Regions from separate parts of the Zhenhengia sp. genome, predicted to be linked through region 2. Evidence: a T-box and tRNA genes for the amino acid it is inferred to sense, from the RefSeq annotation. Region 2 holds a T-box; the other holds one or more tRNA genes.
What was found. The T-box of region 2 lies ahead of serS (serine--tRNA ligase). A T-box ahead of a tRNA ligase gene usually reads a tRNA of that ligase, here a tRNA-Ser.
Positions count from the first base shown of each region.

Region 1: it encodes a tRNA-Ser, which carries the amino acid that the T-box ahead of serS (serine--tRNA ligase) is inferred to sense. The anticodon was not compared.

Region 1 is NZ_JBKVCH010000024.1:1,495-14,135, reverse strand. Features, by position in the region: gene ACLTBU_RS16715 (mechanosensitive ion channel domain-containing protein) at 168-359, opposite strand; gene ACLTBU_RS16710 (hypothetical protein) at 654-1,040, shown strand; gene ACLTBU_RS16705 (AAC(3) family N-acetyltransferase) at 1,107-1,874, opposite strand; gene ACLTBU_RS16700 (aryl-sulfate sulfotransferase) at 2,024-3,898, opposite strand; gene ACLTBU_RS16695 (thioredoxin family protein) at 3,941-4,246, opposite strand; gene ACLTBU_RS16690 (NAD(P)/FAD-dependent oxidoreductase) at 4,282-5,199, opposite strand; gene ACLTBU_RS16685 (Crp/Fnr family transcriptional regulator) at 5,454-6,122, shown strand; gene ACLTBU_RS16680 (SLC13 family permease) at 6,239-7,690, shown strand; gene ACLTBU_RS16675 (SLC13 family permease) at 7,937-9,385, shown strand; tRNA gene ACLTBU_RS16670 (tRNA-Ser) at 9,492-9,577, opposite strand; tRNA gene ACLTBU_RS16665 (tRNA-Leu) at 9,731-9,816, opposite strand; tRNA gene ACLTBU_RS16660 (tRNA-Asp) at 9,824-9,897, opposite strand; gene ACLTBU_RS16655 (LysR family transcriptional regulator) at 9,947-10,846, opposite strand; gene ACLTBU_RS16650 (DUF4097 family beta strand repeat-containing protein) at 11,116-11,388, opposite strand; gene ACLTBU_RS16645 (DUF4097 family beta strand repeat-containing protein) at 11,373-11,510, opposite strand; tRNA gene ACLTBU_RS16640 (tRNA-Arg) at 11,576-11,649, opposite strand; gene ACLTBU_RS16635 (putative DNA modification/repair radical SAM protein) at 11,802-12,641, shown strand, end outside.
Region 2 is NZ_JBKVCH010000012.1:78,753-98,875, reverse strand. Features, by position in the region: gene feoB (ferrous iron transport protein B) at 1-558, shown strand, start outside; gene ACLTBU_RS13125 (FeoB-associated Cys-rich membrane protein) at 578-730, shown strand; gene ACLTBU_RS13120 (peroxiredoxin) at 1,111-1,788, opposite strand; gene ACLTBU_RS13115 (patatin-like phospholipase family protein) at 1,866-2,777, opposite strand; gene ACLTBU_RS13110 (MATE family efflux transporter) at 2,992-4,359, shown strand; gene ACLTBU_RS13105 (hypothetical protein) at 4,397-6,418, shown strand; gene ACLTBU_RS13100 (gamma-glutamyl-gamma-aminobutyrate hydrolase family protein) at 6,492-7,211, opposite strand; gene adhE (bifunctional acetaldehyde-CoA/alcohol dehydrogenase) at 7,342-9,954, opposite strand; gene ACLTBU_RS13090 (sugar O-acetyltransferase) at 10,312-10,872, shown strand; T-box leader at 11,072-11,272, shown strand; gene serS (serine--tRNA ligase) at 11,339-12,613, shown strand; gene ACLTBU_RS13080 (DUF2752 domain-containing protein) at 12,672-13,058, opposite strand; gene ACLTBU_RS13075 (DUF4190 domain-containing protein) at 13,205-13,543, shown strand; gene ACLTBU_RS13070 (DUF2752 domain-containing protein) at 13,579-13,908, shown strand; gene ACLTBU_RS13065 (TM2 domain-containing protein) at 13,923-14,279, shown strand; gene ACLTBU_RS13060 (D-alanyl-D-alanine carboxypeptidase) at 14,371-15,642, opposite strand; gene ACLTBU_RS13055 (ArsR/SmtB family transcription factor) at 15,658-15,945, opposite strand; gene ACLTBU_RS13050 (TetR/AcrR family transcriptional regulator) at 16,125-16,763, shown strand; gene ACLTBU_RS13045 (hypothetical protein) at 16,829-17,062, opposite strand; tRNA gene ACLTBU_RS13040 (tRNA-Arg) at 17,282-17,355, shown strand; gene ACLTBU_RS13035 (sigma-70 family RNA polymerase sigma factor) at 17,541-19,154, shown strand; gene ACLTBU_RS13030 (ABC transporter ATP-binding protein) at 19,195-20,123, shown strand, end outside.

The sequences.
Region 1 (12,641 bases), on a different contig from region 2:
TCTATATAGATAATAGGCATTAAATTACTCTAATAGATAAAGTTATAATCCCCTCTGTATTCTCTCTATAATATCATATAGTATCTCTTTAGCTTTCTCCCAATCGCTCTTCTAGTGTATTATCAACACTAATCTCATGCCAAGTATAGCAAAATCCTTTTTCATAGTTATAAATAGGAAAAAAGCCTTTGCTCTTGGCTAATTCTATTGCTTACTTCTATCATTTTAAATTGTAACCATCCTGCATCAATTACATCTCCTATATTGCCATTAACCTCTATCCTATCTCCCATTTTAAAAGGTTCAGCCCATAAAATATATAAATCCCCTACTATATTAATAAGGATATCTTTCATCATGATGGTAATCCCGACTGAGAAAACAATGAAAGTAACAATATTTTACTATAAAGGTATTTCCTTAAAATAAGTATATTCATTAAAAATACTCAGCTTAATAAAATGCTTTTAATTTAAAATCTTGTTCACCCCAACTTATTTTAATCCATTCCATAAATGTCATTATCTTTCCTATCGCCTCTTCTTCTTAATTATATTTAAATATATATTATTTATTTTCACCATAGGTTTGTCACCCTTTTAGAGGTCGTACATATTATATAATTGTAAACAACTTTAAAGGAGGTTTTTAGTATGGCATGTGATTGTAATTGTTCAAGATTTGAAGATGATTTTCGTAATTTTGAAGAACGTGAAGTAAGAGGTAACTTCTGTGACTTTGACACAGATGACAGAAATGACAGAAATGACAGGGATGACAGACGTGACAGGGATGACAGACGTGACAGAGATGACAGAGATGACAGAGATGACAGACGTCGCCGTAACTGCAGACGCTTAGCTAATGAAGTTGAAAGACGTATCGATGATTTAAAAGAGGACATTAGAAGATTAGATAACGCTTTTGATAGACTTGAAGATCGTGGCTGCATCAGAGGAACTTCTCGTGATGATGACAATGGTCACGGTTGCCGTAGATGTGGTTGCCGTAGATGTGGTTGCCGTAGATGCGACTTCTAATTTAGACCCCCTATAATTCACTATAAAAATCACTAAAAAAGAGTTAAAGTAGGATAATATCCTACTTTAACTCTTTTTTACATCTACAAAATAATGTTCATCTTCTCTAAGTATATTGATAGCTTTTTTCCACATTGCCTTTGCATTTATTAAATAACATTCTGCTTCGAATACTTTCCCTTTTTTAAGTTCAGTACCTTCTTCTAACAACGCTTCAATTCTATCGTAACATTGGATGGTATTTTTAAATCCATGTGTCTTATAGTATTTATAACTCTTCTCTCTATTTACATTAAATAGTTTATATTGTAGCATCTCACCATATAAATAATCCGGTTCTACCAATTCTTCTACCCCGTGCATAGAGGTATTCGGATTTAACCCACATCCTAAAAATAATATATGTCCTCCCATTTCATTAACCAGTCTAAATGGAGAATTTGGTCCACATGGTGTTTGATCTAAATGATGGTTTTCTAGTAACTCTTTTGCAAATCTTCCCTTTGCACACACAGAATGTGTTGGATGCAAGCTACGTACTACACCATCCATCTTTCTGAAACACTCACTTAATGCGCCTACATCAGATGGTGTATCTTTTACACTAAAGGTGTCATTGTTATTTCCATCTACACTTTTATAACTTAATGTAGGCATTAATAATGTTCCTTTTTCACCTAACACATTCTCTATACTTTTTATAAGAGACTCTATTTTTAAATCCTTAAGTCCTAATGCTTTTATAGAACTATGTACTAATAAGATATCTCCCTCTCTCACGCCTAAGTCTCTTAGTTGTTCTTCCATTGCCTTATTATATACGTAACCTATCACCAATTGTGCCCCCTCTTTGTCTGTTATCTTGTGACAACTATTATATTACCACAAAAATATATACTTGTTGTATATTTTTTTATGTATTTTACCGACAAAAACAAAAAAAGGCGCAGAATCTTTTGTGAGATTCTACACCTTTTTTTAAATTATAGGTTAACTACAACACCTGTTTGATATTTTTTATCGTCTACGATAACTGTAATTTTGAAGATGCCACTTAAACCTTCTTTATTAACATTGAACTTAACAACTCTTTCATCTGACTCTTGGAATGTACCTGCGCACATTGCTAAGAATGTTTGTTTAGTTGTTGGAACAAAGTATCTATGTACATCATCATTTGTCATAGATTCTAATTGAAGCATTACAAGTTGACCTCTTTCAAATTTTGCATCAAAGATAATACGGTCAACTTCATTAATGAATTTACCTTCATTAATTTCTGGTAATAATAAACCTGTATCTTCTGCTGGGACTTCTGTTAAGAACTCTTCTGTTACAGCCATATGGCCTAAAAGTTGTCCTTCTCCAAGTTCAAGATTAGTACCTTCATGATAGAATTTAAGTTTTTCTGCTCTGTAGTAATTTGCAGTTGTATGCATTTCATATTTAACTACATCATCTTCAACTTCTACTGTAATAGTTTGAAGTTTTGTTTTTGGATCTTTTGTATCAAGGAACGCTGGTAATACTTGTGTTGGTTTTGCATCATAGTATCCAATACCACCTGAATGTACAAGGTAATGTCCATCTCTGTAATATTCTACGTTACAGATATATGGTGAGAAGAATTGTGCGCCTCTTTCTTTTCCGAACTGCCAGATTTGTTCAATTGTCATATCTTCTGTATTGATTCTATATCTTACACCACGAGAGTAGCTGTCTTTTGATAACACATATTTAGCTGGGTCTTTTGATCCCCAGTGACCATTGTCAAACATCATAACATCGCCATCTGGTAATACAACACATGCATGTTGCTCATATTGCCAATCGAACTCACCATCTCCAACTGGTGTAAAGAAGTACTTATCTACCATTTCTTGTGGCCAACCTTCTGGATCCCCGATAATCCAGTTAAGGTCACCTGTTTCATAATCTAAGTTAATAACAGCATCTTGGTGTCTACCTGATAATGTAAGAGAGTTTGTACGTTTGTCATACCATACAGCATTATTATGGAACCAGTCATGTTCTGACCAGCTACCTGATTTACCTTTATCTTGTGGAAGTACTTTTTTGTAATCCCATGATTTTAAGATTTCACCTGTATTTCTATCTACAAGTACACACATATCTTCTGCAGTTGCTGCTCCAGCTTGTTGTGTAAGGATAAGTAAGTTGCCGTCTTCCATTTCAAATTGGTCATGGTGATAGCCACCTGGAATACGGTATTCTTTATAAATTTTACCACAGAGGCTCATTTCGCAGATACCAGCCATATAATATGGTTTACCAATGAAGCGATTTGAACCAATTAGTACATTACCATTTTTAAGACGTTTCATATCAAAGATAAATGGTTCTGTTAAGTACCAACGGCAGTCTCCGTTATAGTCATAACCCGCTGCATAGTCTTCACCAGCTGGTGTTGTAAACATGATATTATCTTGCATATATTCACTTGTTGTATTGATATATGTACATTTACCAATGTTATCTTGGACAGGTGCTGTTTGAATTTTAACTTCTGTTTCTACACCATTTGAAAGTTTAAGAACAACTGTGTTTTCATAATCTCCATATAAGCCCATTACCGGAAGTCTATGCTCTTTTGTTTTTGGGAATGTATGAGTAATATTTCCAGCTTCTTCTTTACCTTTTACAGTAAGTGTAACTTCTACTTCTTCTTCTGTGTTAAACATGATAACTGCTGAAAGTGGACATACAATATAAGGATTTAATTTTACATATGGACTTTCTACACTGTAACTACCATTTGCAAAAGCTTCAAGCATAGCTTGTTCTTGTCTGTACTGTGCTGTAATAAGATGGTCTACCGATTTAAATGATACTGACATTTTCTTTCCTCCTACCTAAAATGATGTTTTATGATAATTTAATTAAGCTTCTAATAATTGTTTTAATACCGGTTTTTGTTGTAAACCTTTTAAACGCTTTACTTCTTCCCCATCTTGTAATAAAAGGATAGTTGGATAAGATGCTACATCATATTTTTCAACGATTTCTTTATTGCGATCAAAATCTACTTTTAAAATTACTGCATCTGGCATATCTTTTTCTAAGTCTGCTAATACAAAACCTAACATTTTACATGGACCACATGTTTTTGAATAAACGTCAACTAATACTTTACCTTGGTTTGCTACTGCATTAAATTCTTCAAAGTTTGTAATTTCTTTAATCATGATTATTAGCTCCTTTAATTAATCTTTTATACGAATTAAATTGTTTTAATATATTTTGATGCTACTTGTGCTGCAACAGCGCCATCTGAACATGCTGTAACAACTTGTCTTAACTCTTTTGTTACCACATCTCCAGCTCCATAAATACCCGCAACACTTGTTTCCATTCGACTATTTACTTTAATATAACCTTGTTCATCTAAGATACCTAATGCTGCAAAAGCTTCTGTAGATGGCTTAAGACCTATATACTCAAATACGCCATCGCATGTAAGTTCTAACTCTTCTTGAGTTTGGGTAGATTTAATACGCACACCTTGTAATTTCTCTACTCCAGTGAATCCTTCGATGTTATAGAATTCATAAATTGTTACATTTGGAAGGGCACGTAATTCATCACAAGATACTGGGTCTGCTGTTAAATCAAATAGTGTAACTACTTTTACTGAATTTGCAAGACTTGCAAGGTAGATTGCTTCCTCTACAGCAGAATTCCCGCCACCAATAACAACAACATCTTTATCTCTGTAGTAAGCCCCATCACAGATTGCACACCAGCTAATATTCTCACCTGCAAAGCGGTCTTCATTTTCTACACCAAGTCTTCTCGGAATAGTCCCTGTAGCCAAAATGACTGTCTTAGCTTCAAAGATTTTCTCTTCTTCTTCGCATGTAATAATTTTGATATTACCTTCTTCTTTAATATCTTTAACCGTTCCGTAATCAAAAGTCACTTGTAATTCTTGTGTATGCTCAAACATTTTATAAGCAAGCTCTGCTCCATTAATAGTTCCTACACCTGTATAATTTTGAATTTCATGTGTATTAATAATTTGTCCACCTGGTGCAAGCTTTTCTAATAAAAGCACACTCATATTTGCTCTTGCTGCATAAATAGCTGCTGTCATACCTGCTGGTCCTGCTCCAATAATAACTACGTCGTATAGTGCCACGCTTAACGCCCCTTCCATTTACTTTGTATATATTGATTAGATAATTTTTTAACAAATAAGTTTATAATTTTGTCCTTCGTTTCTTATAAATTCAGTATATCATTCTCTTAAATTTTTAAAAATAACGCATGTTATGTTTCAAAAATTTAAGGGCATCTACATCTATTTTTTTATTTTCATTGATTTTTTAGCCAATATATTGTATTTTCAAATATAATACTTATTTTATTTTTACCATTAGAGGGGGATGCATCATGACATCAATAGATAAATCTTATTTTGATGAGTTCTGCAAAATTGGGAAATTTCGTACTGTAAAAAAAGGTGAATGTCTCTATGATTTAGAGCGCCTAAATGATCATGTATATTGTTTAGAAGATGGACTATGTGCTCTTATAAGCATTACAAAATCTGGCGAGGAAAAAATCTATCATTATTTTGCTTCAGGAAGCATTATCAACTTTACTCCTGCATACCTGACACTCCCCTCAAATGCTGCCTCTGCGGCCTTTTATATGTATACTAAATCTGATTGTAAGCTCTATGAAATTTCTTATAAAAGCTTCTACAAATTATTAAGTGAAAATGCTCATCTTAACCGTTATATCATGACACTATTTGCAAATCATTTTTCTAACGTACTTTATCATTTTCACTTTATGCAGGAAGCAAGTACGCCAAGCCGTTTATGCAAAACTTTGCTAGACTTTAGTTATATGTCTGGCAAAAGACGCATTGTAAATAAACATTTTAACTATGTTGAACTCTCTAAATATTTAGGCGTTCACACTGTAACTGTATCTCGTATTATGCGTTCTTTAAAACAGGTAGGTGCAATTGAAAAGGATGGTCACCTTATTGTTATTAAAAACTTAGATATACTAGAACGATATATTCAGGATACAGAATCTCTTCCCTACTAATATATTATTTACCTAAACCTAACATAGGCTATTTTTTATTCTGCCATAGTGTGTTATTGTTTTAACACACTATGGCTTATTTTATTGGCTAAACTTTATTTGAGGGAGAGATTTTCATGCAAGCAAGACTCACCAAAGCTGATATTCACTATTGGATTACTTCAGCTATCGGCATTTTTATTATGCTCTTTTTTAAATTCATTCCTGCTCCAGAACCTATTACTCCTATAGGGATGGAAATCATAGGGATATTCATAGGGATGATTTTACTCTGGTCTTTTATTGATCCTATTTGGCCAAGTTTATTAGGAATTTTATTATTAGGATGTAGTAGTTATGCTTCTATGAACCAAATTCTAATGAACTTCTTAGGTGATGCAACTGTTGTCCAGCTCATCTTTATGATGATTCTTATCGGTGCACTTGTGCAATCAGGTTTAACTGACTATATCGGAAGATGGTTTTTAACAAGAAAGGTTATCAATGGTAAGCCTTGGATGTTCTCATTCATGGTACTCCTAGGTGTTTATGCACTAGGTGCTACATCATCTGCTTTTACACCAATCTTTCTTTTCTGGCCTATCTTATATGGTATCTTTAAAGAGTTAGGTTATAAACCTAAAGATAAATATCCAACACTTATGCTTATTGCAGTTGTAGTTATTGCAATTGTCGGCTTCTCTGCTGCTCCATTTAAAGACGGTCCACTTATCCTTCTTAACAACTATACAACACTTAGCGGCAACGAAATTAACTATACTGCCTTTATGGGATTAACATTACCTTTATCTTTCTTATCTATCATTAGCATCATTTTACTCATGAAATATATATTAAAACCTGATGTTACGTTACTTAAGGAAGTTAATACAGAAATGTTTAATAAAAATCCTTTACCACCATTAAATTTAAAACATAAGATTCTTTCAGTAGCTTTCATAGTTTATATTATTGTCATGCTTCTACCTGGTCTTCTTCCAGCAGATTCTCCTATTAGACCATTCTTTAATGATAATAAATATGGCTTTGCCTTAGCTGTTGTATGCATCCTTTGTTTCATTAAAATTAACGGTAAATTCCTTATTGACTACCAATCTATTGCTAATAACCATACTCAATGGAGCTCTATATTTATCATAGGTGCAGCCCTTACGATTGGCAACGCACTTACTTCAGACGTAACAGGTGTAACACCGTTCTTAAGTAAACTCCTTACACCTATATTTGAAGGAACTGGAGAAATTACTTTTATTATCTTAGTACTTATATTAGGACTTATACTTACAAACTTTTGTAATAGTGTTGTAATTGGGATTATCTTCCTCCCTATTATTCTCACTTTCACTCAATCTATGGGAATTATGCCTGCTCCAATTATTGCTATATTCATTTTTGTTGTTCTATTAGGTACTATTACCCCTGCCGCTTCACCATTCTCAGCAATTATGCATAGTAATAAATCTTGGTTAGACTCTAATGATATATATAAATATGCTACATTAATGACTATACTTATTTTAATTATTACGATTTTAGTAGGTATACCACTTTCAAACATTTTATTCTAAATAACAAGGGCAAAATGATTAACAATCATTTTGCCCTTTTCTGTATATTAACCCAAATTATATTGTCAATTTACTTTTTTATTATGGTGATAATATACATATAATTGATTTATTTTTTTATTTCTTTATACAAAATTTATTTCTAAATAACTTATGTTATTTTTTTATTTCTTCAATTATGTTATTATTTTAACATACTTGATTTAGGTTATTTTTAGAACTTATTTTAAAAGGGAGATGAATTTTATGCAACAAACAGAACGTAGGCTAAATTATTGGTATCTTATTAATTCTATAATTGGCGTGTCATTAATGTTATTCTTTAAGTTCATTCCGGCACCAGCTCCTATCACTCCTGTCGGAATGGAAGTACTCGGGATCTTCTTCGGTGTAATTTATTTATGGACGACTTGTGATTCAATTTGGCCAAGCTTAGTGGGTGTATCGCTATTAGGAATTAGTTCCTATGCACCTATGAATACTATCTTAATGAATTTTCTTGGAGATTCTACCGTTGTACAAATGCTATTTATTATGGTTCTTGTTGGAGCAGTTGTTCAATCTGGTTTAACTAATTACATAGGCAGATGGTTTTTAACCCGTAAAATTATTAATGGAAAACCTTGGGTGTTTAGTTTTATGCTTCTTTTAGGTGTATACGTATTAGCTTTCTTATCAAGCGCTTTTGCACCAACCTTTTTATTCTGGCCTATACTGTACGGAATTTTTAAAGAATTAGATTATAAACCAGGTGATAAATATCCAACACTTATGCTAATAGCTGTTGTAATTACTGCTATACTTGGTGTAGCTTCTGCACCATTTAAAGATGTTCCTCTTATTCTACTTAGCAATTATAAGAATGTTTCAGGTGTTGAAGTAAATTATGCATCTTATATGGGACTTACTATTCCTTTATCACTTATTTGCTTGACTGTCCTTATCTTATTTATGAAATATGTATTAAGACCGGACGTTACAAGCTTAAAAGCCATTAATGCAGAAATGTTTAATAAAAACCCTTTACCACCTCTAACATTCAAACATAAGCTATTAGCTACTGCATTCGGTCTTTTTGTTATCTTAATGCTCCTTCCTGGTATCTTACCAGCAGGTCCATTACAACAGTTCTTCAATGACAACAAATTTGGTTTTGCAGTACTACTCGTAGGTATTTTATGTGGACTTAAGTTAGAAGGTAAGTTTGTTATCGACTATCAAACTGTTATGAGTACTCAGGTTCAATGGAGCACCGTATTCCTTATTGCAGCTGCATTAACTATAGGTAATGCATTAACTTCTGAAGCTACTGGTGTAACACCATTCCTTAAACAAACGCTTACTCCGATCTTCGGAGGTACAAGTGAATTTGTCTTTATTGCGATGATTTTAGTGATCGGACTTATACTAACAAACCTCTGCAACAGTGCAGTAATTGGGATGATTTTTATTCCTATCATCTTTACATTCTGTGGCACAATGGGTATATCAGCAGACCCAATTGTCTCTATATTTATCTTCTTAGTTCTTATGGCTCTTGTAACACCTGCTGCTTCCCCTTACGCCGCACTTATTCATGGTAATAAAACATGGTTCAAAACATCTGATATTTATAAATATACAACTATCATCTCAGCTGTGATGTTACTTATCATTTTAGTTATAGGTATTCCTCTCTCTAAAATCGTTTTCTAAATTCATATATAAAAAAGCTCAAAATGCACATAGCATTTCGAGCTTTTTTATAATACTTATTTTTACATAACAAAAAAGCGTATAACTTATGTTATACGCTCTGAAGCGGAGAAGGTGGGATTCGAACCCACGGCCCCTTTCGGAGTCACTGGTTTTCAAGACCAGCTCCTTAAACCACTCGGACACCTCTCCAAAGTTGTTATGTCAATTACTCTCTTATAATAACATAGTATTTGTCATATGTAAAGCCTTTTTTTAAAAAAATTAAAGTTTTTTAGAACGTCCATAAATCTAGCCCTCAGCTAGGCAAAAAAATCCTACAACTTATGTTGTAGGATTTCCCTATGCCGGAGACCGGAATCGAACCGGTACGGGAGGTAAGTCCCGCAGGATTTTAAGTCCTGTGCGTCTGCCAGTTCCGCCACTCCGGCATATAAGCGACCCAGAAGGGACTCGAACCCTCGACCTCCGCCGTGACAGGGCGGCGTGCTAACCAACTGTACCACTGGGCCATCGCTATTTCATAAGTATAATAACATATCTATTGACGTATGTAAATAGCTAATTTAAATTTTTTATATTTGTTTCTAGTATAGAAAGAAATTCTGCTGAGGCTGGTGATAAAGGGACGCTCTTTAAGAATAGACATCCTATACTTCTCCTAGGAATAGGTTGCATCAATCTAATCTCAAATACTCCCTTACTTTCTAAATAATCTTTAGCAAATTCTTTAACAACACAAGATATACCTAAATTAATCTTAGCAAACTCTAGTAATAAGTCATGTGAACCAAGTTCTATTTCAGGATTAATTTTAATACCTTCTGAAAGTAAATATTGCTCTACATACTGACGAGAATTAGATTTCTTCTCAAGAAAGATAAGTGGTAACTCAGTAAGAGTTTCGAGTGATACAGGATTTTTACTTAACTTCCTATATTCCTCTCCCCCTACAAAGATATCATGTATAGGCAGACATTCTCTTACCTCTAACGCTGGGTCTTCTACCGGTAAATTACATACTGCTAGATCTATTTCGCCTGCCTTTAATAATTCGCATTGCTCAATGGTAGTACGATTAATGATCTTTAGTTTGATATTCGGAAATCTTGTATGAAATTCTTCTAAATAGGGCAATAAGAAAAATCTTGAAATCGTATCTCCCACCCCTATTTTAAGTTCTCCAGCAACTAGATTAAGGGTTTCTTTAATCTTTTGTTCTCCTACCTGAATGAGATTCATAGCTGTATGTATATACTCATAGAGTAAGCCCCCCTCTGCAGTCAATACTACACCTCTTGCACTTCTTCTAAATAAGCTAATGCCAAGTTCACTTTCTAACTGCATAATAGTTTGACTGACAGCAGGCTGTGTCATATAAAGTTTCTTTGCCGCAGCAGAAAAACTCTGACACTGCGCTACCATACAAAATACCTTATAATAATCTAATTTAATATTCATGTAACCCTCTTTAATTTTATTATTTACTCTACTTATATCATATCGTATTTTTTATGACAAGAACAAGGTTCATAAATGAGCTTATCTTCTATCATTCTATATACACACATTTATATTTACACCATATAATCTATACATTATCCTGTCCTTTTATGGATGTACATATGCAACTTATGCCTCACTCTCTTAAAAGTCATGAACCACTTCAACTTGACTTTTATTTTAAGCCAATAAAAAACTTTATATCCATTAAACTAAATACAATTGAGCTAATTAATCTCTAGATTTCCCGAAACTGTTTTTACCCTCAACTTAGCACTTTCATCCTTATAACTATACTTTTTCTTACTTTTTACCATAACATCAAAATCACTTTCAAAATCTCCACTTGTGGAGTTAAACTCTAAATCAAATCCGTTCATCTTAGCAAAGGTTAAGTCTATATCACCTGAAACCGATTCAACTCTTATTTGTTTAGGATGCTGCATTAATTCTAGTTCTATATTACCACTTACGGTTTTACCCTCTACATTATTACACATACCTTCATTTCTAAATCACCACTTGTACTAACTCCCTCTAGGGAATCTATCTCTATATTTTCTACCTTTATATCTCCACTAGTCGTATTTATTTTCATCTCTTTTGCAGCAACATTGATCATTTCAATTTTTATAGCAAAAAGAAGGCATATAAACTTTAAAAGTTTATATGCCTTCTTTTTCAGTACGTATCCACAGGGATTCGAACCCCGGACCCACGCCTTAGAAGGGCGTTGCTCTATCCAGCTGAGCTATGGATACACAATGATTAACCAATTACTTTATTATCTTACCATGATTTTTGACGTATGTAAAGAGAAATCTCATAAATAAATTAAATTTATTCTCTAAATAAGCTTTTCTTCCCTAGACTATCGAACATTTGTTCTGTTATAATAAAATAAGGTGATGTTATGGATATTAAAACAAAATTAGAGATTTTATCAGATGCAGCTAAATATGATGTATCCTGTTCCTCTTCAGGCTCTAAGAGGCAATCTAAGAAAGGTGCTTTAGGTTCTACTGAAGCCAGTGGTATATGCCATTCTTTTACGCCTGACGGCAGATGTATTTCATTACTAAAAATTTTACTCACTAACTATTGTATTTATGATTGTGCCTATTGTATTAACAGGCAATCTAATGATGTGCGGCGTGCAGCTTTTACACCTGATGAAGTCGTTAGCTTAACGATGAACTTCTATAGGCGTAATTATATAGAAGGTCTCTTCTTAAGCTCTGCTATTATTAAGGATCCAAATCATACAATGGAACTTTTGACTACAGTACTTAAGAAACTACGCATTGAACAGAGCTTTAGAGGTTATATTCATGTTAAAGCCATACCTGGTGCAAATGAAGACCTCATTAATGAATGTGGACTTTATGCAGACCGTATGAGTGTTAATATTGAACTCCCATCTTCTAAATCCCTTAAACTGCTAGCACCTAGTAAAGCTAAACAAGATATATTAAAGCCTATGAGGCTTATTAAATCTCATATTCTAGAAAGTCAAGATAACCGTAAGTCTTTCCGTCATGCACCTCTCTTTGTACCTGGTGGGCAAAGTACACAACTTATAGTAGGGGCATCTCCAGAAAGTGACTTAAGTATTATGAATCTAAGCCAGGGGCTTTATGATAAATATTCACTTAAACGTGTTTATTACTCAGCTTATATTCCTATTAATCAAGGCAATAACTTGCCTTTACTTAAGTCTCCGCCTGTTATGCGTGAACATAGACTCTATCAA
Region 2 (20,123 bases):
TTAGAACTTCCAGAGTATCATATACCTAACCTTAAGGGTGTTATGATGCAAATGTGGGATAGATCAAAGGCCTTTATTATAAAGGCAGGTACAGTAATCTTTGTAGCTTCAGGGCTTATTTGGTTCTTACAATCCTTTAACTTCAGCCTTCAGATGGTAGATACGAATGAAAGTATGTTAGCATCTATAGGGCATGTAATTGCACCAATCTTTGCACCACTTGGATTTGGTACATGGCAAGCATCTGTAGCCACAGTAACAGGATTTTTAGCGAAAGAAGCAGTTGTTGCAACCTTTGGTATTTTACTTGGTGTGGGGGAAGTAGCTGAGACAGACCCAACACTTCTTACAAGTATTGGTCAGTTCTTCACACCAGTAAGTGCCTATGCATTTATGGCATTTACACTTTTAGCAGCGCCTTGTTTTGCGGCTATTGGTGCGATGAAAAGAGAGTTTGGTAACTGGAAATGGACACTTATTGCAATTGGTTACCAAACAGGTCTTGCATGGATTGTAGCTTTCCTTATTTACCAGGTTGGTAGTTTATTATTCAAATAGTATAGAGGATGGTGATTAGATGGCAGATTTTATAATTGTAGCAGTGATTATATTGTTAATGATAGGAGCAGGTTATAAAGTATATAAAGACCGTAAAGATAGTCCTTGTGGATGTGGATGCTCTGGGTGTACACAAAAGAGCTGCTCATCTAAGCGTAACGATAAAAAATAGAGTAGAGTAATATTGAAAGAGTAGCATACAAATTATAATTTGTATGCTACTCTTTTTTGTAATGAAATTTAGGATTTTATAGGTAAAATAAGTCGTTATGGAATGGTAGGAGAAGATAAGTTCAAGGTGAAGTATACGAAGTATATACCTTGAGGTGGTATAATGTGCGGACTGACATGGGGACTTGTACATATTCTAACTAAAGACCTTGCAACGGGGTTAGGTTGTTTGGTTATGTCTCTACTATATGGGGGAGTGTATTGATTACTTAAAAAGAATATAAGATATGCTTATATAATTAGTTCACTTATATTTACGTTATAGATAAAAAGCCTCACAAATACTGAGTTATTTGTGAGGCTTTTATTCTTAGGGGGGATTTACTTTGATACGGGTGGAAGTTTGAAATCAATGTCTTTATAGCAGAACCACCAGTCATAACATGTGTACTCACCTTCGCATTTCTCAGCGGTAGGGATGTCAGTTGGTGGTGAAATAATGCCTTTATTTCCGATCAATTCATTATTTGGCCAGTTTGCAGGAAGGGCTACTTTGTTAGCATCACCTACTTGTAGTGCCACAAGTGCACGTATAATTTCATTAATATTACGACCTATTTCGAGAGGGTAGTATAGAATAAGTCTTATAGTTCCAGTAGGATCTACGAAAAATACAGCTCTAACGGTAGCAGTTTTTCTTGTAGGTTGAATCATTCCAAGTTTACTAGCAGTCATGCCTAGTGAGTCTGCAATAATAGGAAATGGGATAGGTTGTTTAAGATTCTGCTCAATCCACTGTACCCATTTCATATGTGGTTGTACTTGATCCACAGATAAACCAAGTAAGTCTGTATTAAGTGCTTGAAAGGTGTCATAGTTTTTAGCAAAAGATACGAACTCAGTTGTACATACAGGAGTAAAATCACCTGGATGACTAAAAAGAATAAGCCATTTTCCTTTATAATCATCAGGGAGCTTTTTAGGACCGTAAGTCGTTTGTACGGTTATTTCTGGGAACTTATCTCCAATGAGTGGTAGTGTTCCCATTATTTCTGCCACACTGCATCACCTCCTACACGACTATTTTATTCCAGACTTGAGTTGTACTATGAGAGAACAAGTTAAAAAAGGACGAGTTAATTTAAATAATATCGTTCGATATATCTAAACACGTTGGAGAGGTCTACTTGATCAGCTAGTTCTTTTAGGTAAGGTACTTTTTTATAGGCATCTAAGGGGATAGGTTCGTCTAAATTAGGATTTAATCTAAAATAGTTTTGTTTCAGAAGTTCATAACTATAGCGATTTTCTACAGGTGTAGTGGCACCTAATAATACACTTAAAAGAGGTGTTGTGGTAGAGGTAGTAGGATTAATGGACCATTGAGCAATTCCCCAATTTTTAGTGCGCTTTAAAATACGCTCAGGATAAAAGCCTGTTCCAATAGAGAGAAGCCTAAAGTCACTAAGCTTATACTTATTAGGAAAGACAGAGCGTACATAAATAACAGGTGCAGCAGTAGGTGAATTCATAAAGACGCCACCATCAATGAAATTATTGACGGAAGGAAAGTATGTAGGAGCAGCACTACTGCATAGAGCAGTATCAATAACTTTTTCAGATATAGTAGGATTATTAATAAGGTTAGAAAAGAAGACACCTTCAAAGCCACGCGTCGTATACCCTTTTACATTAAAGGAGGGGACAAAGACATATTTGGGAAGACTAGCTAGGCTCAAATTCTGAGGGAATACTGTAGAGAGCAGATGAGAAAGGTGTACATTTCTATATTTGGGAACAAATAAATTAGGTCTACGTGGAGAAAAGATGTACTTAGTATTTTGATAGCTATAGAGATTATCTAATTCTTCAGATGTCTTATTATAAGCTAAGCCTAGAGCTATAATAGAACCTGTAGATGTACCTGAGAACATATCTGTTTTCTTAAGAAGCTCGGGGTATTGGTCGGTAATACGTTTTAAAATTCTAGTAGAAAGTGCACCTCGAATACCACCCCCATCAAAAGCAATAATACGAAAGACAGGCATAGGTCTTCCTCCTATTAAACACTCGTTATAGTTATATTATGACAAATAGTGTAAAGCTAGACCACTATTTTACATTGAAGGGAGGATGTGTGTTGACATAACTGTATTTATGACTTATAATTTTTAAAACATAGATAAATTGATAAGAGAAAGTAGCTGGGCGACTTGAACTAACCCAAATACTTTCTTTTTTTGTGCTAAAAAGGAGGTTTATATGTTCAGCGTTTTTAAAGATAAGCAATTTATCAAGAAGTTATGGATTCTTGCTTTACCGATTACTATTCAAAGTTTCATTACCTCATCACTTAATTTAATTGATAATTTAATGGTAGGTAGGTTAGGTGAAGAAGCTATAGCGGCGGTAGGACTTGCAAATCAGTATATCTTTATATTTAACTTATGTATCACGGGTGTAAACGCAGGTGCTAGCGTATTTATGGCACAGTTCTGGGGGAAGAAGGATTTACCTAATATTAAAAAGATCCTTGGCTTAGATATAGTAGTTGGTTTGGCAGTAGCTCTCTTATTTGGATTTGGGGCTATTGTGACACCAGAAGCTATTATGTCTATTCTTTCGAAAGATCAAAATGTTATAGCTCTTGGGACAAGTTATTTATTAGTAGTGGGAATCAGTTGTTTATTTTCAAGTTTTACACAAGCGTATTCGTCAGCGCTTAGAAGTACAGAGCAGGTTAAGGTACCTATGTATGCAAGTTTAATTGGGGTAGGTACAAATGCTTTTTTAAACTGGATACTGATTTTTGGAATGTTTGGAATGCCAAGTCTTGGTGTAGTAGGTGCTGCCATTGCTACCACTATCGCTAGACTTATCGAGATGATTTATATTGTAAGCTATGTATATATAAGTAAAAACAAAATTGCAGGAAAGCTTAAAGACCTTTTAAGTTTTGATAAGCACCTTGTTAAAATATACTTTAAAACATCATGGCCAGTCATTGTGAACGAGATTGTATGGTCAGTAGGTATTACGGCTTATTCCGTAGCCTATGCTCAAATTGGAACAAATGCAGTTGCTACTATGCAAATCGCGACAACGCTCAATAATGTCTTCACTGTACTTTTAGTAGGTATGGCAATAGCTACTTCTATTATGGTTGGGAATTATATAGGTGCTGGTCAGGAGGATGAAGCAAGAAGTTGTGCTAAAAATATTGGTATTTTAACACCTATTATGAGTATAGTAGTAGGTGCAGTAATCTTTATTACAGCACCAATCGTATTAAAGCTCTTTAATGTAACACCTGAAACTTATAGTGATACAATAGATATTTTACGTATTATGGCATTGTTCTTACCTATTAGAACATTTAATATGGTTATGATTGTAGGTGTATTTAGAGGAGGCGGAGATACGACTTATTCTATGCTTGTGCAGGCAGGAACAGTATGGCTTTACTCAGTGCCTCTTGCCTTTATAGGAGCAGTAGTATGGCAGCTTCCTATTCAGCTTGTATATATTTTAATCTGCTCCGAGGAGTGTATTAAAATATGGTTTGAACTAAGACGTCTTAAAAATGGAAAATGGATTAAAAATATCATACATGACACGACTCTCTCATAAAATATTATGATATTAAATCATAGGGAGACGCAGCTATATGAAATTCTATCTCGATAGCATCTTAAAGGGATTTAAGCCAGTAAATAGTGAAGTCGTGTTAAAAGGAGTCTCAAGACAGACCCCTAACTTTGTAATTGTAGATATTGACCAGGATGGTATGCCTGAAATTCTATTTACTTATCAAGTCAATGGAGAAAAGTATATTGGTATCCTCAAAAGGGAGAATATGCAATGGTATTTATATGATGTAAGCCTAGAAAAAGATCAAAAAGCTTTAGGGCTTGGTAATCTTGTTAATGTACTCAATGGTGTAAATTTAACTTCGGAAGATGTAGGGAAAGCAGTTACAATGCAGGACTTAGTAGGGAATAATGACCAAGCTTTTGTAAGTTATGTTAACGATATACTGAACCATGGTATGGTTATGCAGCAAATAGCAGGAGAGGAAACTGTAGCGCAGGCTAATGAGCCTATGGTGCAGCAAGTTATTCAGCCAGCTCTACCACCTAGTACACCCCTTGAAGAAGAACCTTTAGTATCAGCAGGTGGTTTTATCCCTTCCAATACACTAAATACACCAGTGAGTGGGACTCAAACCAATGTAGGTGGCGTAGCTAATATGCCTAATAATATGAATGCAGGTAGTATGACGGGAGAGCAGATCATCCAGCAGACAGGGCCTTTACCACCGCCTGAAAATATCAATACGCCACAGGCACAAGCGGCGCTTAATCAGAATGTAACTACGCCAATTATGAGTATTAATGAAGCAGGACTAAGCACCAATAATAATATGCAAGGCAATGTGGGAGGGCAGATTATGCAGCAAACAGGACCCTTACCACCACCTGGAAATGTTAATACGCCACAGACACAAGCAGCGTTTGGTCAGAATGTAACTATGCCAACGATGGGCATTAATGAAGTAGGACTAAATGCAAATAATATGCAGGGCGTTATAACAGGAGAGCAGATCATTCAGCAGACAGGGCCTTTACCACCGCCTGAAAATATTAATACACCGCAGGCACAAGCGGCGCTTAATCAGAATGTAACTACGCCAATTATGAGTATTAATGAAGCAGGACTAAATGCAAATAATATGCAAGGTGTTATGACAGGAGAGCAGATTATCCAGCAGACAGGGCCCTTACCATCACCTGGAAATGTTAATACGCCACAAGCGCAGGCGGCCCTTAATCAAAATTTTATTACACCGATTATGAGTACTATGGGCATTGGTGAACAGATGGATGAGACTGCATTTGAGGAAGAAGTAGCAGGGGGAGAGATGCCAGAAGTTAAGGTATACAATATTAGTAACGATATGGGAGAGCTTGGCCTTAATATAGCATCTGATAAGGAAGTTATTAACTTTGCTCAAGCAGATGTAACAGGAGATGGCATACATGACAATATTTATTTAGTTGGAAATAGGCCAAGGCCAGAAGTGCCAGGTTATTTTGAAGATGTAGGTTTGAGAGTAGTAAGTGATGGAAGGGTTTATGAAATAGATTTCCCTTATGGCAATGGCTATGGTCCTGTGCTGTTTGTAGGGGATCTCACTCATGATGGCATAGCAGATATTTTAGTTAATATTTTTGCTAGTGGAGGTGGGGGATTCTTAACAAGTTATGCCTATACTTTTGTTAATGATCAGCCAAGTCTATTAGTAGATTCTAAAACTTTTAATGACCTTCAAAGAGGTACAGTTATTTATCAAGATAATTATAGAGTGAGAATTGAGACACTAAGACCACCTAGAGTTTATACAATAGATATTAGTGATAGAGGACCTGAGTACTTAAATCAAATTTATAATCCAGATGGTACTTTAATAAGGCCTACTGAAGGCACCCTGTTAGGTCTTATTACTTTGCATACTGTAGACTTTGATGTAAATGGGGAATATAATCTTTCTGCAGTTCAAAGAGCTATAGGTCTTAGTAACTTAGATACTTTAGGACTTTTAGAAACTTATTTCGCATGGAGGCCAGCTATCAGTAGGTTTCAGCCGTTTGCTCAGTATTTCTCCATACTTGGGCAGCCACCGAGATAGAATAGAAAGCGTAAGCCATAGTATGCTTACGCTTTTTTTATTACAGTATAATTATACCAAGGGAGTATACAGTCTAAGAGCATACCTCTATGAACTTTTTAAAAAGTGGAAGCATACTATCAGAAAGGGCAAGCATAATTTCTGGATGCCACTGAACACCTACAGCAAAGGGATGCCCTTGAAGTTCAATACCTTCTATAACTAAATCTTTAGCCCAGGCTGTTGCAACAACATCTTGACCTAATTTATGAAGGGTTTGATGATGAAATGAATTAGTAGGGAAGGAGTCTCCAAGGAGTGTGTTAAGAAGGCAGTTTTTATCTGTTGTGACGGTATGAGATACATCATAGCGAGAAGCTTTTTGTTGATGTTGAAGAGATTGATGGGGGTATTCATTCATATCCTGATAGACATTACCTCCTTGTGCAATGTTAAGTGCCTGCATACCTCTACAGATAGCTAGAATAGGCATTGGCTGTTTTAGGGCAAGTTTAGTAAGATTAAGATGATGAATATCCACCAAAGAATTGGTTTCACCTAAGCCTTTAGTAGGTTGTTCACCATATAAGATAGGATTGAAATCATCCCCACCAGCAAGAAGTAATCCTTGGCATAAGCGTAATTGGGCTTCAGTTTCTTCTATGTGAATAGTAGGGGGGAGTAAGATAGGTACACCTCCAGCTTTAAAGATAGCATCTTCATAATCTTTATTGTTGTTCGTACTATAACGGCCGCTATAAGGGCCTGAGCGATAAAGTAAATTGGTCGTAATTCCGATAATAGGCTTATTCATACTCAAACTCCTCTAAGAAAAATAGTAGTAGTATATCATATGCCCTAAAATCAAAATAAAGCATAAAAAGAAGGAGAGAAAAGTGAGTACTTTTCTCTCCTTCTTAACTAGAGGAAATTTATAAAGGAACCTATTTACCGAAGTAAGCTTTTCTGTAAAGCTCTTGAAGTTCAGCTACTTTTGGTAAACGAGGGTTAGCAGTAGTACATTGGTCTTCGAATGCTTTGTATGATAAGTCTTCGATAGCACCAAGATATGTTTTTTCATCAATACCGCAGTCTTTAACTGTCATTGGAACGTTAAGTTCTTTGATTAAGTCTCTAATAGCTTTTACTAAAGATTTAACACCTTCAGCTGGAGTAGCAGCTGGAAGACCTAACATTTTAGCAATTTCAGCATATTTTTCTTGTGCCACGTATTTTCCGTATTTAGGGAAACTCATGAATTTAGTTGGTGTTGTTTCACCGTTGTATTCAATTACGTGTGGAAGAAGGATAGCATTTGCACGACCATGAGGAATGTGGAACTCAGCACCTAATTTGTGTGCAAGTGAGTGGTTGATTCCAAGGAATGCATTTGTAAATGCCATACCTGCGATACATGAAGCGTTGTGCATTTTTTCTCTTGCTTCTGGATCTTTAGCACCGAATTTGTATGAACGTGGTAAGTATTCAAACACAAGTTGGATAGCTTTCATAGCAAGTGCATCTGTGTAATCTGAAGCAAGTACAGATACATAAGCTTCGATAGCATGTGTTAATACATCAAGACCTGTATCAGCTGTTACTGATGCTGGAACTGTCATAACGAACTCTGGATCAATGATTGCAACGTCTGGAGTTAGCTCGTAGTCAGCAAGAGGGTATTTCATATTCTTAGATTTATCTGAGATAACTGCGAATGATGTTACTTCAGAACCTGTACCTGATGTTGTTGGGATAGCTACGAATTTAGAGCATTTACCCATTGTTGGGAATTTGTAGACACGTTTTCTGATATCAAGGAATTTTTGAGCCATTCCTTCGAAGTCAGCTTCTGGGTGTTCATAGAATAACCACATAGCTTTACCAGCATCCATTGCAGAACCACCACCAAGTGCGATGATTACGTCTGGTTTGAATGAGTTCATCATTTCAGCACCTTTTTTTACTGTTGTAAGGTCTGGATCTGGCTCAACATCGCTAAATACTTCAATAGCTACTTTGTTTGGATTTTTGTTTAATTGGTATACTAATTTATCTACATAACCTAATTGAACCATCATTGGGTCTGTTACGATTAATGCACGAGAGATTCCTGGCATTTTTGCAAGGTATTGTACTGATCCTTGTTCGAAGTAGATTTTTTCTGGAATTTTGAACCATTGCATATTTGTACGTCTCATAGCTACTCTTTTCTTATTAATTAAGTTCATTGCTGTTACGTTAGATGTAGTGGAGTTACGTCCATATGAACCACATCCAAGTGTAAGAGATGGCATGTTTGTATTGTAGATATCACCGATTGCACCGTGTGTTGAAGGTGAGTTAACAATGATACGTCCTGTTTTAAGTCTATCTGAGAATGCTTTAATGATAGCATCATCTGTTGAATGGATAACTGATGAGTGACCAAGACCACCAAGTTCAACCATTTGAGCAGCTTTATCAATACCGTCTGCAGCATCTTTAGCTTTAATTACTGCAAGTACTGGAGAAAGTTTTTCTCTTGAAAGTGGATACTCAGCGCCTACACCTTCGATTTCACAGCAAAGGATTTTTGTATCTTTTGGAATTGTAATACCAGCAAGTGCTGCGATTTCATATGGGTATTTACCTACGATATCTGGGTTAACCATTTGTTTTTCAGGATTGATAACAACTGGTTCGATTTTTTTGATTTCTTCTTTAGTTGCGAAGTAGCAGCCATGTTTTTTCATGTAAGCTACAGCTTTATCATAAATAGGAGCTTCAATGATAGCAGCTTGTTCAGAAGCACAAATCATACCATTATCAAATGATTTTGAAAGAATAAGGTCTGTAAGAGATCTTTCAAGGTTAGCTGTTTTTTCAATGAAAGCAGGTACGTTACCAGCACCAACCCCAAGAGCTGGTTTACCAGCTGAATAAGCAGCTTTAACCATTCCAGGACCACCTGTTGCAAGAATTGTAGCTACACCTGGGTGATTCATAAGAGCTGAAGTTGCTTCGATTGATGGATATTCAACCCATTGAATACAGTTTTCAGGAGCACCAGCTGCAATAGCAGCATCTCTTACGATTCTAGCAGCTTCTGATGAACATTTTTGAGCTGATGGGTGGAAACCGAAGATGATTGGATTTCTTGTTTTCATAGAGATGATAGATTTGAACATTGTTGTTGAAGTTGGATTTGTAACAGGTGTAACCCCTGCGATAACACCAAGAGGTTCAGCAACTTCCATGTAACCTTCATCTTCATTTTCATTAATAATACCAACTGTTTTATCATATTTTATACTGTGATAAACATATTCTGTAGCGAAAATGTTTTTTGTAACTTTATCTTCAAAGATACCACGTCCAGTTTCTTCAACTGCCATTCTAGCAAGTTTCATTTGAGCTGATAAACCAGCAAGAGCCATTGCTTTTGTGATTTCGTCAATTTGTTCTTGGGTAAGCTCCATAAATTGTTCTAATGCTACTTGAGCTTTTTTTACTAATTCATTTACCATTACATTTGCATCGATAACTGGTGTTTTTTGTTCTTTTTTGTTTTCTGCCATGATAAGTTCCTCCCTGAAATTGGATCATATAATAAATGTGTTTATTTTTTAGAGTAAGCCTAATTATAACTGTGGTTAAAATAATTAGGCAAAGATGGTTATAAATTTAACAACCATTGTGAAAAATATAACTTGATTTATTATAAATCAAGTGGTTGATTAGAATTTGATGCTGTTTACATTTATAATAATAACATGGGATATGATATATGTCAATAAAATTTGTTAAAAAAATAACGTAAAAATTATAAGGCTTATTTTCAAATAATAGAAGAATTATGTAAGAGTGTATTATATCTACTTTATAAAAGCAGTATAATAGAAAGGAAACTTAAGATAATTCAAAGGAGTTATAACATGACAGAAAAAGAGAAAATGTTACAAGGATTAGGATATGATGCTTCAGATGCTGAACTGACAGCAGATAGAAAACGTGCTAGAATGCTTTGCCATAAATTTAATAATCTTGAACCTGATCAGAGAGAGGAAGCTACAGCGCTATTAAAAGAGCTGCTTCAGACAGAAGGGGACCTTTATATGGAGCCGAGTTTCCGCTGTGATTATGGGTATAATATTAAGGTAGGAAAAAATTTCTATGCTAACTTTAACTGTACGATATTAGATGTTAATACAGTGACTATTGGAGATAATGTAATGTTTGCACCAAACGTACAGATTTATACGGCAACACATCCTGTAGAAGCAGCACCTCGTGTTGCAGGTGTTGAGATGGGATATCCTATTACTATTGGAGATAATACTTGGATTGGTGGGGGAAGCATTATATGCCCAGGTGTTAATATAGGCAGAAATGTAGTAATAGGTGCAGGCAGCGTCGTAACAAAAGATATTCCCGATAACGCTGTTGCAGTAGGTAATCCATGCCGCGTGATACGTATCATTGAGCAAGATGTATAAAAAGGCAAAAAAATAACCTAGACTTCGGGGGAGGAAATCTAGGTTGAGGGGGGATTTAGCGATGTACCTCACACTTGGTACAATGATAGTATAGACAGATATAAAAGGAAGTATACACATTAAATAAAAAATATTTTATCTTATTACTGGTTGCATTTTCAAAATGGATGCCTTATAATATAACAAACTTTATAATGTTACAAAAATGATGACGAAAGAAAAGCTTTATGTATTGTTTTTAAGAGAGCTAGTGGTTGGTGTGAACTAGTAAACAAACTGAAGTGTTCCGCTTTCTGAGTTGCTGGTGATGAATCAGAAGGGGATTGCCCTTTATAGCAATGAGAGGTCAGTATAAGCTGATGAATAAAGGTGGTACCACGAGTCTACAATCGTCCTTTTATCCATATGGGTAAAAGGGCGTTTTTTATTTTATATAACTAGTTAATTTTATTAAAGAGGTGAAATCATGTTAGATATTAAAAGACTACGTAGTAATTTTGAAGAAGTAAAAGAAGCTTTAGGTAAAAGAAGTGGTAACTATGATTTAGAGGGGTTCTTAGAACTTGATACTAAAAGACGTGAGCTTCTTGCAGAAGTAGAAGTACTTAAAAACAAGCAAAACGTTGTATCAAAACAAGTACCAATGATGAAAAAAGAAGGTAAAGATGTAACAGCTGTTCTTGCTGAAATGAAAGAGCTTTCAGAAGAAATTAAAGGTATTGACCAACAAGTCAAAGAAGTGGATGATAAACTTCAAACTATCCTTCTTACACTTCCTAATACTCCAAACCCACAAGTACCAGTTGGTGCAAGCGATGAAGAAAATGTGGAACTTAGAAGAGTAGGGGATGTAAGAGAGTTTGATTTTGAAATTAAACCACACTGGGATCTTGGTGAAAGCTTAGATATCCTTGACTTTGAAAAAGGTGCTAAAGTAACAGGGGCTCGTTTTACATTCTACAAAGGCTTAGGTGCTAGACTTGAGCGTGCTATCATGAACTTCATGCTTGATATGCATGTAGACAAACATGGTTACACAGAAGTATTCCCTCCATTCATGGTAAATAGAGCAAGTATGACAGGTACAGGTCAGCTTCCAAAATTTGAAGAAGATGCTTTCAAAGTGCAAGGTACAGATTACTTCTTAGTACCAACAGCAGAAGTTCCTGTAACAAATATGTACAGAGACCAAATTCTAGATGGTAAAGACCTTACAATCAAACACTGTGCGTACACAGCATGCTTTAGAGCAGAAGCTGGTTCAGCAGGACGTGACACAAGAGGGATTATCCGTCAACACCAATTCAACAAAGTAGAAATGGTTAAATTCGCTAGACCAGAAAATTCTTATGAAGAACTTGAAACACTTACAAATGATGCAGAAGGTATCCTTCAAGCTTTAGGCCTTCCATACAGAGTTGTAAGACTTTGCACAGGAGACTTAGGATTTAGTTCAGCTATGACATACGATATTGAAGTTTGGATGCCAAGCTATGGGCGTTATGTAGAGATTTCAAGCTGCTCAAACTTTGAAGATTTCCAAGCTAGACGTGCAAATATTAAGTTTAAAGATAATATTAAAGATAAAGCACAATTCATCCATACATTAAATGGTAGTGGTCTTGCTGTAGGTCGTACGACAGCAGCTATCCTTGAAAACTTCCAACAAGCAGATGGATCAGTTATCATTCCGGAAGTACTTCGTCCATACATGGGTGGTGTAGAAAGAATTACAAAATAAACATTATAAAGTATTAAAGAGGTTGCTTAGCAACCTCTTTTTGTATGGCATTTTTAGTCTATATAAAGTTACGAAGAAATCCCCATAACATATAAAGTATGATTAGGGTGATAAATAAAAGCCTACAGAATAATCTCGTATTAATAAGATGCATAAGATAGAGTAGCCAAGAGGTGTAGTACTTCTGAAAAAGGCTGTTAGCAACAATAGCTATACTGTCTTCTATAACGAGTATAAAAGTAAAAGGATAGACAAAAAAAGTGAGTATAGGGTTATAGCCAAATGCTTCATGAAAATTAAAAGTAATAAAGTTAAGAAGGGAGCGAGTGCCTCCGCACATAGGACAAAGGATATGATAGGTGTTATACCAGTAACAAATAGATTCAGATTTTAGGGGAGTCTTTGTAAGCAGATAAAGTGATAGAAGTACTAGAATATAGAGCATAAGTCTTCCTATATGTAACAGGTTTTTGACAGGTTTAATGGTCATAGTATACTCCTTAGTAAGGTTAAAAAGTTTGACTAGTCAAAAAATATTTGAAAATACTTTATACTTATAATACAATAAAATCAGGTAAAGGGGGAGTAGAAATGGATCAAGATCAAGAACAAAGACAAAATCAGACAGAATATAAATCGGTACCAACTCAGTATACATCAAATAGTGGTCAGAATAGCTACCATCATGAAGTGGAAAGCACGCAGGGACAGGGGTATGGTATTGCCAGCCTATGTCTAGGGATTGTAGGTCTTTTATTATCTTGCTGCCTTCCTGTTATTGGTTTTATACTACCTGTTTTAGCTATTGTATTTGGTGTCATAGGCATTAAGTATCCTAGTGGTAAAGGTATGGCTATAGCTGGACTTGTATTAGGATGTATAGGAGTAATTCCTGCTCTATTTATGGTATTTGCTCTTATTGCTTATTAGATATGAAGTTAAAGAAAATAACAAAGTTAAAGCTTATGGTAGCTAGCGTGACACTTATTGGGGCACCGATTATAATGATCGTAGTAAGTGTACTAAGTCATAATCAAACCACTTGTATATTTGATGCTTTGGGGGTTAAGTGCTTAGGATGCAATATATTAGGAGCACTCCATAAGTTAAAACAAGGTCAATTTGTCGAAGCGTTTTACCAAAATCCTTTGATTTACATATGGCTAGGCTTAGGAGGGGGTATCCTCATTAGTGAATTATATACTTTAGTTAAGAGGATTATTGATCGAACGTATAAGCATGATAGCTTATTAGAATGGCTATTGAAGAAGATGTTTAAAGGGATATTATTATAAGGAGGAGAATAAAAATGTTTTGTCCAAAATGTGGAACAGAAGTAAGAGATGAGGATCAATTTTGTAGTAAGTGTGGTGCAAGTATATATGGAGCAGAACCTAATCAGCAATACACAAGTTATAATGCACAGCCTCAATATGCACCAGTAGATAATCGTAAATCTAAATTAGTAGCAGGCCTTCTACAACTTTTCTTAGGAGGATTTGGAGTAGGAAGATTTTACTTAGGCTATACTTCTATAGGTGTTGCACAACTTCTTGTAAGTTGTCTTACTTGTGGTATAGGTGCAATCTGGCCATTTATTGATGCTATTTTAATTCTATCAGGTCAAGTGCCTACAGATGCTGATGGTAACACACTGAAAGATTGAGCTGAGATTAAATAAAAAGGGAGTTTCCTAAAACTAGATAGTCAGTTTTAGGAAACTCCCTTTCGTTATATAAGAGAATGATTTTTTCTTTTTATTTATAAAGGCCTGGATGGATAGGCCCATATTGGAGAAGTAGGGTGCTAAGTTTATCTATAAGATAAGTAGCTTCTTCTAAGGTTAAGTTACTGTCTGGAGATGTACTACTTGGGCGTGTAACCTCTACAGCACCGGTACCTATGTTAAGTGTATCTGTGATAGAGTTTAAGATTTTTAAGCTTTCTGCATAAGAGATAGGTTGGTTAATTCTATAAACAGGGCTAGTTGGAAGTGCATAAGGTACAAATGTATATTGGAGGTTGTCAGGAAGCATACGTTCTAACATCATAAGAAAAGTATGACCTGTAGTAGAGTCCATATAACTTTTTGTCGTAGGTTTCAACCAACCATTGATAAGGGCAGTTTCTACATAAGATTGCCCCCAAGAAGAGTAGGAGGTATTTTGAAGCAACAGATCTCCATTTTCATCTTTTATAGCTTTAAAATTACTGCTACCATATTCAAAAAGTTTATTGATATCTTCAAAGTGACCTGGATTATTAGACTTCATAACAACAGCTATTAGGTCCAAACCATCATATTTGGCTTTAGCTACAAGTGTACGTCCAGCTGGTGTATGATAACCCGTTTTTGCAGCTATGACATGTTCATTATAAAAAGGAGAGTCTTTTTTAAAGAAAGCTGCAGTATGTTTTAGAGGTAGGACTGTACCTTTATTAAGAACATGAAAATCATAAAGAGGAGTTCCTGCAATTTGGCTGACTATAGGATTATTAAAAGCTGCTGTTGTAATGAGAGATAGGTCATAAGGTGTTGTATAGTGATTAGGGTCATGGTAGCCATGAGGATTCACGAAATGAGAAGAAGTAGCACCTAAACTTTGAGCCTTTTCATTCATTTTACGAGCAAAACTTTCAATACTGCCTGCATTGTAGAGGGCCATATCATGAGAAACAAAATTATCTGAGCCCATCATAATAGCATGAATACCATCTTTATATCCGTATTGATCGCCAACTGAAAGTCCAATATGGCTACTATCTGAAGGAACCTTTTGAATACTATCTTGTGATTTTGTAATAACTACATTTTCATCCATGGATTCAACAAGCAAAAGAGAAGTAAGGACTTTAGTGGTACTAGCAGGATAGAAACGTGAATGGCTATTTTTACTATATAAAATAGTTTTAGTTTGGGGCTCAATTAATATAGCCCCTTCAGCAATTAAATCAGGTGAAGGTGAAGCAAAAATCAAGGTAGAAAAGATAATATAGAATATAAATGTATAAAGTAATTTTCGTTTCATTTAATAAGAACTTCCTTATAAGTTTTTAGTGCAAGGTATAAGTGTCTTAATAATACCAATAGCATCTTCATCTACAACTTGGTATTCAATCTCCAGACCATTACGTATACCTTTGATAATGCCAGCAGCTTTGAGCTTGGCTAGATGCTGAGAAATGGTAGATTGAGGCATGCACATGCAGTGCTGGATATTAGTAACATTACATTTCCCTTTATAATAAAGATTAGCTACAATACAAAGTCTCGCGGGATGTGCTAAGGCTTTGAGAAGTTCAGCCTTTTGCTCTAATAGAGAATCGTCCATGATAAAACCTCCTTCATATTATTATAATATATCAATATTTATTACCAAAATCTAGTTTTATTTATACTTAAAAACGGCTTAGTGGATATAAAAAATATTTCTTTAAAAATGAATAGAAAATTTAAAATGGACCATACTTTAAAGGAAAACATGAAGTGTAGAATTGAAAGGAGTTAATTATGTACGAATCATTAGAGAGTTTTCCTTTAAGAAAGATTAACTTTGTAAAAACGAGGACGACTATTTTAAAAGCAGTAAGCCATTTACTTAAGGAAAAGGATTTTTCCTCTATCACTGTAGATGAAATTTGTAGCCGTGCTCAAATTTCAAGAGGGACTTTCTTCAATTACTTTTCTACTAAAGACCATGTATTCCATTACTTCTTGAGGATTTTTACAATCCGTATCGCGCTCCGTATGAAACAATGGCCAGAGGATTTATCTTTTGAAGAAAAGATTAGAGAAATTTATAAGTGGTTCAATGAAGAGACACAATACAGCCGTTTTGTAGATAGTTATATAAGCTTTTTACTCGGTGTAGGAGAAGAAAATAATGAAATGAAGCTTATTGATGCTGAATTTGTTTACTTCTTTAATGGTATTGAAGAAGAAGAGTATGCTTATTATAATAATTTAACTCTTCATAATCTCTTTGAAAAAATCTGTAAGACAGCTCAAGGGAATAATGAAGTTGCATTAAAAGATGATGCTAAAGAACTTGCTAACTTATTTACAGGTGTACTGATAGCAAGTTATGTAACAGATCAAATGAATGGTAGTATCGACCACCTTGCTGTATTTGATAAGATTTGGAAATGAGAAGAATAAAATTTAACATAAAAAAGGCATGGACTAATTAATTAATCTATGCCTTTTTTATGTTTTTATTTATGGAGCCATAAAACTATTTGGTCTCTTATGATACCTATAATAAAACCTATGGAGCATGCTATGAGGATATGGATGAGTTGAAAGAGTACAAATTCAGGAGTAAGTACAAAAGTCATACAAAATAGAGCCCATATAACACTAGCACAAGTAGCACCTTCTTTGCCTTTTGATAGGCCGAAACCTATGATACTTACATAAATGAGTAGTTGCCATAATAAAATTACCATTATGAACCTCCTATGAACGAGATAATAATCTGATCTATTTTTAAAGAGTGTATCCTAATTGGAGATTTGTAATTCAATAGGAGTTAAAAAATGTAATTTTAAATTGTTCAAGGGTGGTGTGTTAATAAAAAAATGCTTAACTAATTGAGTATCAAAACTCTGTCAATTCATATTGAAGTGGCTACTAAAAAGTGCTACAATAATTAGGTAACTAAATAAGCACGCGTAGTTCAGCTGGATAGAGCGTCTGACTTCGGATCAGAATGTCGTGGGTTCGAATCCTACCGCGTGTGTTCTATAAAAAAGGTAAGCATTGAGTATTAAAAGATACAGTGCTTACCTTTTTTTGTTTATTTTACAGATAAAAAATATATTTATAAGATACTTAAATATTTTCCTATATAAAGCAAAGTTTTTTCAAACCTTTTGCATGGGTAGTACACTATATATATGTAACGAATTATTAAGGAGAAGAAGAATGGAGAAAATGCAGGCAGATTCTATCATTGAATATTATATGAGACCTATGTACGGTTTTGCACTTAAAAAGATGGGAAATCTAGCAGAAGCAGAGGAGTTAGCAGCACAAATTATTTTAGAGATTTATCAAGTACTGTGTTATAAGGAAGATTTTATTGATATAAACAACTATGTATCTAAAATTGCACACAATGTTTGGGTAAGATATTTAAAAGAAAAAACAAAGAAAAAATGTGAGACTACGTTAGAAGACCCATTAATGAATAACTGTGCAGAAGAGATATACAAGAAAATGATAGATGAGGAGACGAAAGGTCTATTAAGACGAGAGATTGCATATCTATCTAGGCAGCAAAGAAATATAATTGTTGATTATTACTATAAAAGAAAGTCAATAAAAGAGATTGCAAGTGAAATGGATTTATCTGAAGGTACAATAAAGTGGAATCTTTTTGATATAAAGAAGGAGTTGAAGGTGGGAATGAGAGCAATACGAACGGTGGGAAGTTTAGGAATTAATCCTATTAGATTTGCGTCTATGGGGCATAGCGGAATACCAGGCGAAAGAGGAGATACAAGTGATTTTTTAAGTAAAGTCATCACACAAAATATAGCTTATGCAGCGTATCATGAGCCACGAAGTATTAAAGAAATTGCGGAAGAATTAGGGGTATCCTCTGTATTTATAGAAGATGAAATCCATACACTTGAAGAATATGGATTTATGGAACGACTTCCCGGGGGGAAATACAGAACGCAAATCGTTATTGAAGAGCCTTTATTAAGTGAAAAAGAAGCAATACATGAATTAAACAAAAAATATGCAAAGATTTTTTATGAGAAGTATTACAAAGAGCTTCTGAGTTTAGAAGATAAAATTAATAAAATTGGGTTTTACTACCCTGATCAGGACTATAATTGTTTATTATGGACACTTATTCCTTATGTTGCACAATTTTTGAATTTTAAAGAGGATGAAAGGATTAAAGATGAGGACGTACTTATATATAGAAAAGATGGAGGTAAATATATTGCTATAGCAAGGATTGATAAAGCTTTAGAAGTAAATTATGATGAACAAAAATATATAAGTATGTATATGGGGAGAGGGAGTGAAGATGACAAGGAAGTACAAGGATGGCAAGTATGGACTTTTTGGAGTGGAAGGAATGGAGGATGGAGAGATAACAAATATAGTGATTATGTAAGTATGATGTATTTCATAAAAGGTAAACTTGTTGAAAATGAAGTAACGGAAGAAGTTTATAGCCGTTTAATAGAAAAGGAGTATTTAATACAGGAAGATCATGGATACAAAGTTAATATCGTATACTTTGAAAATAAAAATCAAGTTGAAAAATTAGAAAGCATTTTACCTAGACCCTCAGATGAGGTTAGACAATTAAGTTTAGAATATGGGCAGCAGATTTATGAAATAAAGAGAAGAGGCTATCCTTCACATGTGCATAAGGCATTAAGAAGTTTAACGCAAGAATCAATAATAAGAAACCTAATTCCTTATGTATTAGAAGAAATGCTTCAACAAGGTGTTTTAAGATTGCCAACAGAAAAGCAGAGGAAGGGTATATCAACTATTTTATTTTTAGGATGATACTTTAAGGAAGAGATAATAAATGATAAAAGGAGATGTTATGAAAAGAGAAGTGTCTAAGTATACAACTTGGCAAAATGTAGTTTATGTTATTCAAGGAGCCTGGAAATATGATAAGAAGGTATTTGGTTATTTCGGAGTATATACTTTCTTAGCGTCTATTCAACCCTTCATACTTATCTTCTTTCCAAAATGGATTTTAGAAGAGTTATTAGGTGCTAAAAGGCTAGAGCAATTAGTAGCGTTACTTGTTTCATTCTTTTTAGTTGCAGCTGTAGTAGGTTTTTTTATAACATGGTTAAGAAGCCTTTATTTTCCACACATGATAAAGATTCGATTTGAATTTATTAGGAAGCATCAAAAGAAGTGTATGATGACTAATTTTAAAAATACTGAGGATTCAGACTTCCTAAATGATATGGAAACTGCTTTTAGATGTTTAGGAAGTAATGATATAGGTATAGAAGGCATGCTTCATAAGTTATTTGCATTAGTAGGAAATTTAATTGCTTTAGGTGGTTATGTCACTATTATAGCTACACTAAACATATGGGTACTCCTTTACCTTGTTGTTAATGTAATTATCTCCTATTTTATTACCTTTAGAGTTAAAAAATATGAACATGACCAGAAAGATATTATTTCTGAAAATGATAGAAGGTCTAATTATTTGTACCATGTTATGTATGATTTTTCATATGGTAAAGAACTAAGGTTGCTAGGTATTAGAGACTGGATTGCTGAAAGATTTGTGGAGTACAAAAATAGGAGATTAACCATACATAAGAAGATTAAATGGAAGTATTTTAATGTAGGATTAGTAGATATTAGTTTATTAGTTATTAGAGAAGCCGTAATCTACAGTTACTTGATTTATTTAGTAATGAATAAGCAAATTTCTATTCCGGATTTTACAATGTATTTTACAACGGTAGCAGGGTTTGCTGGATGGATGACGATGATGATGAA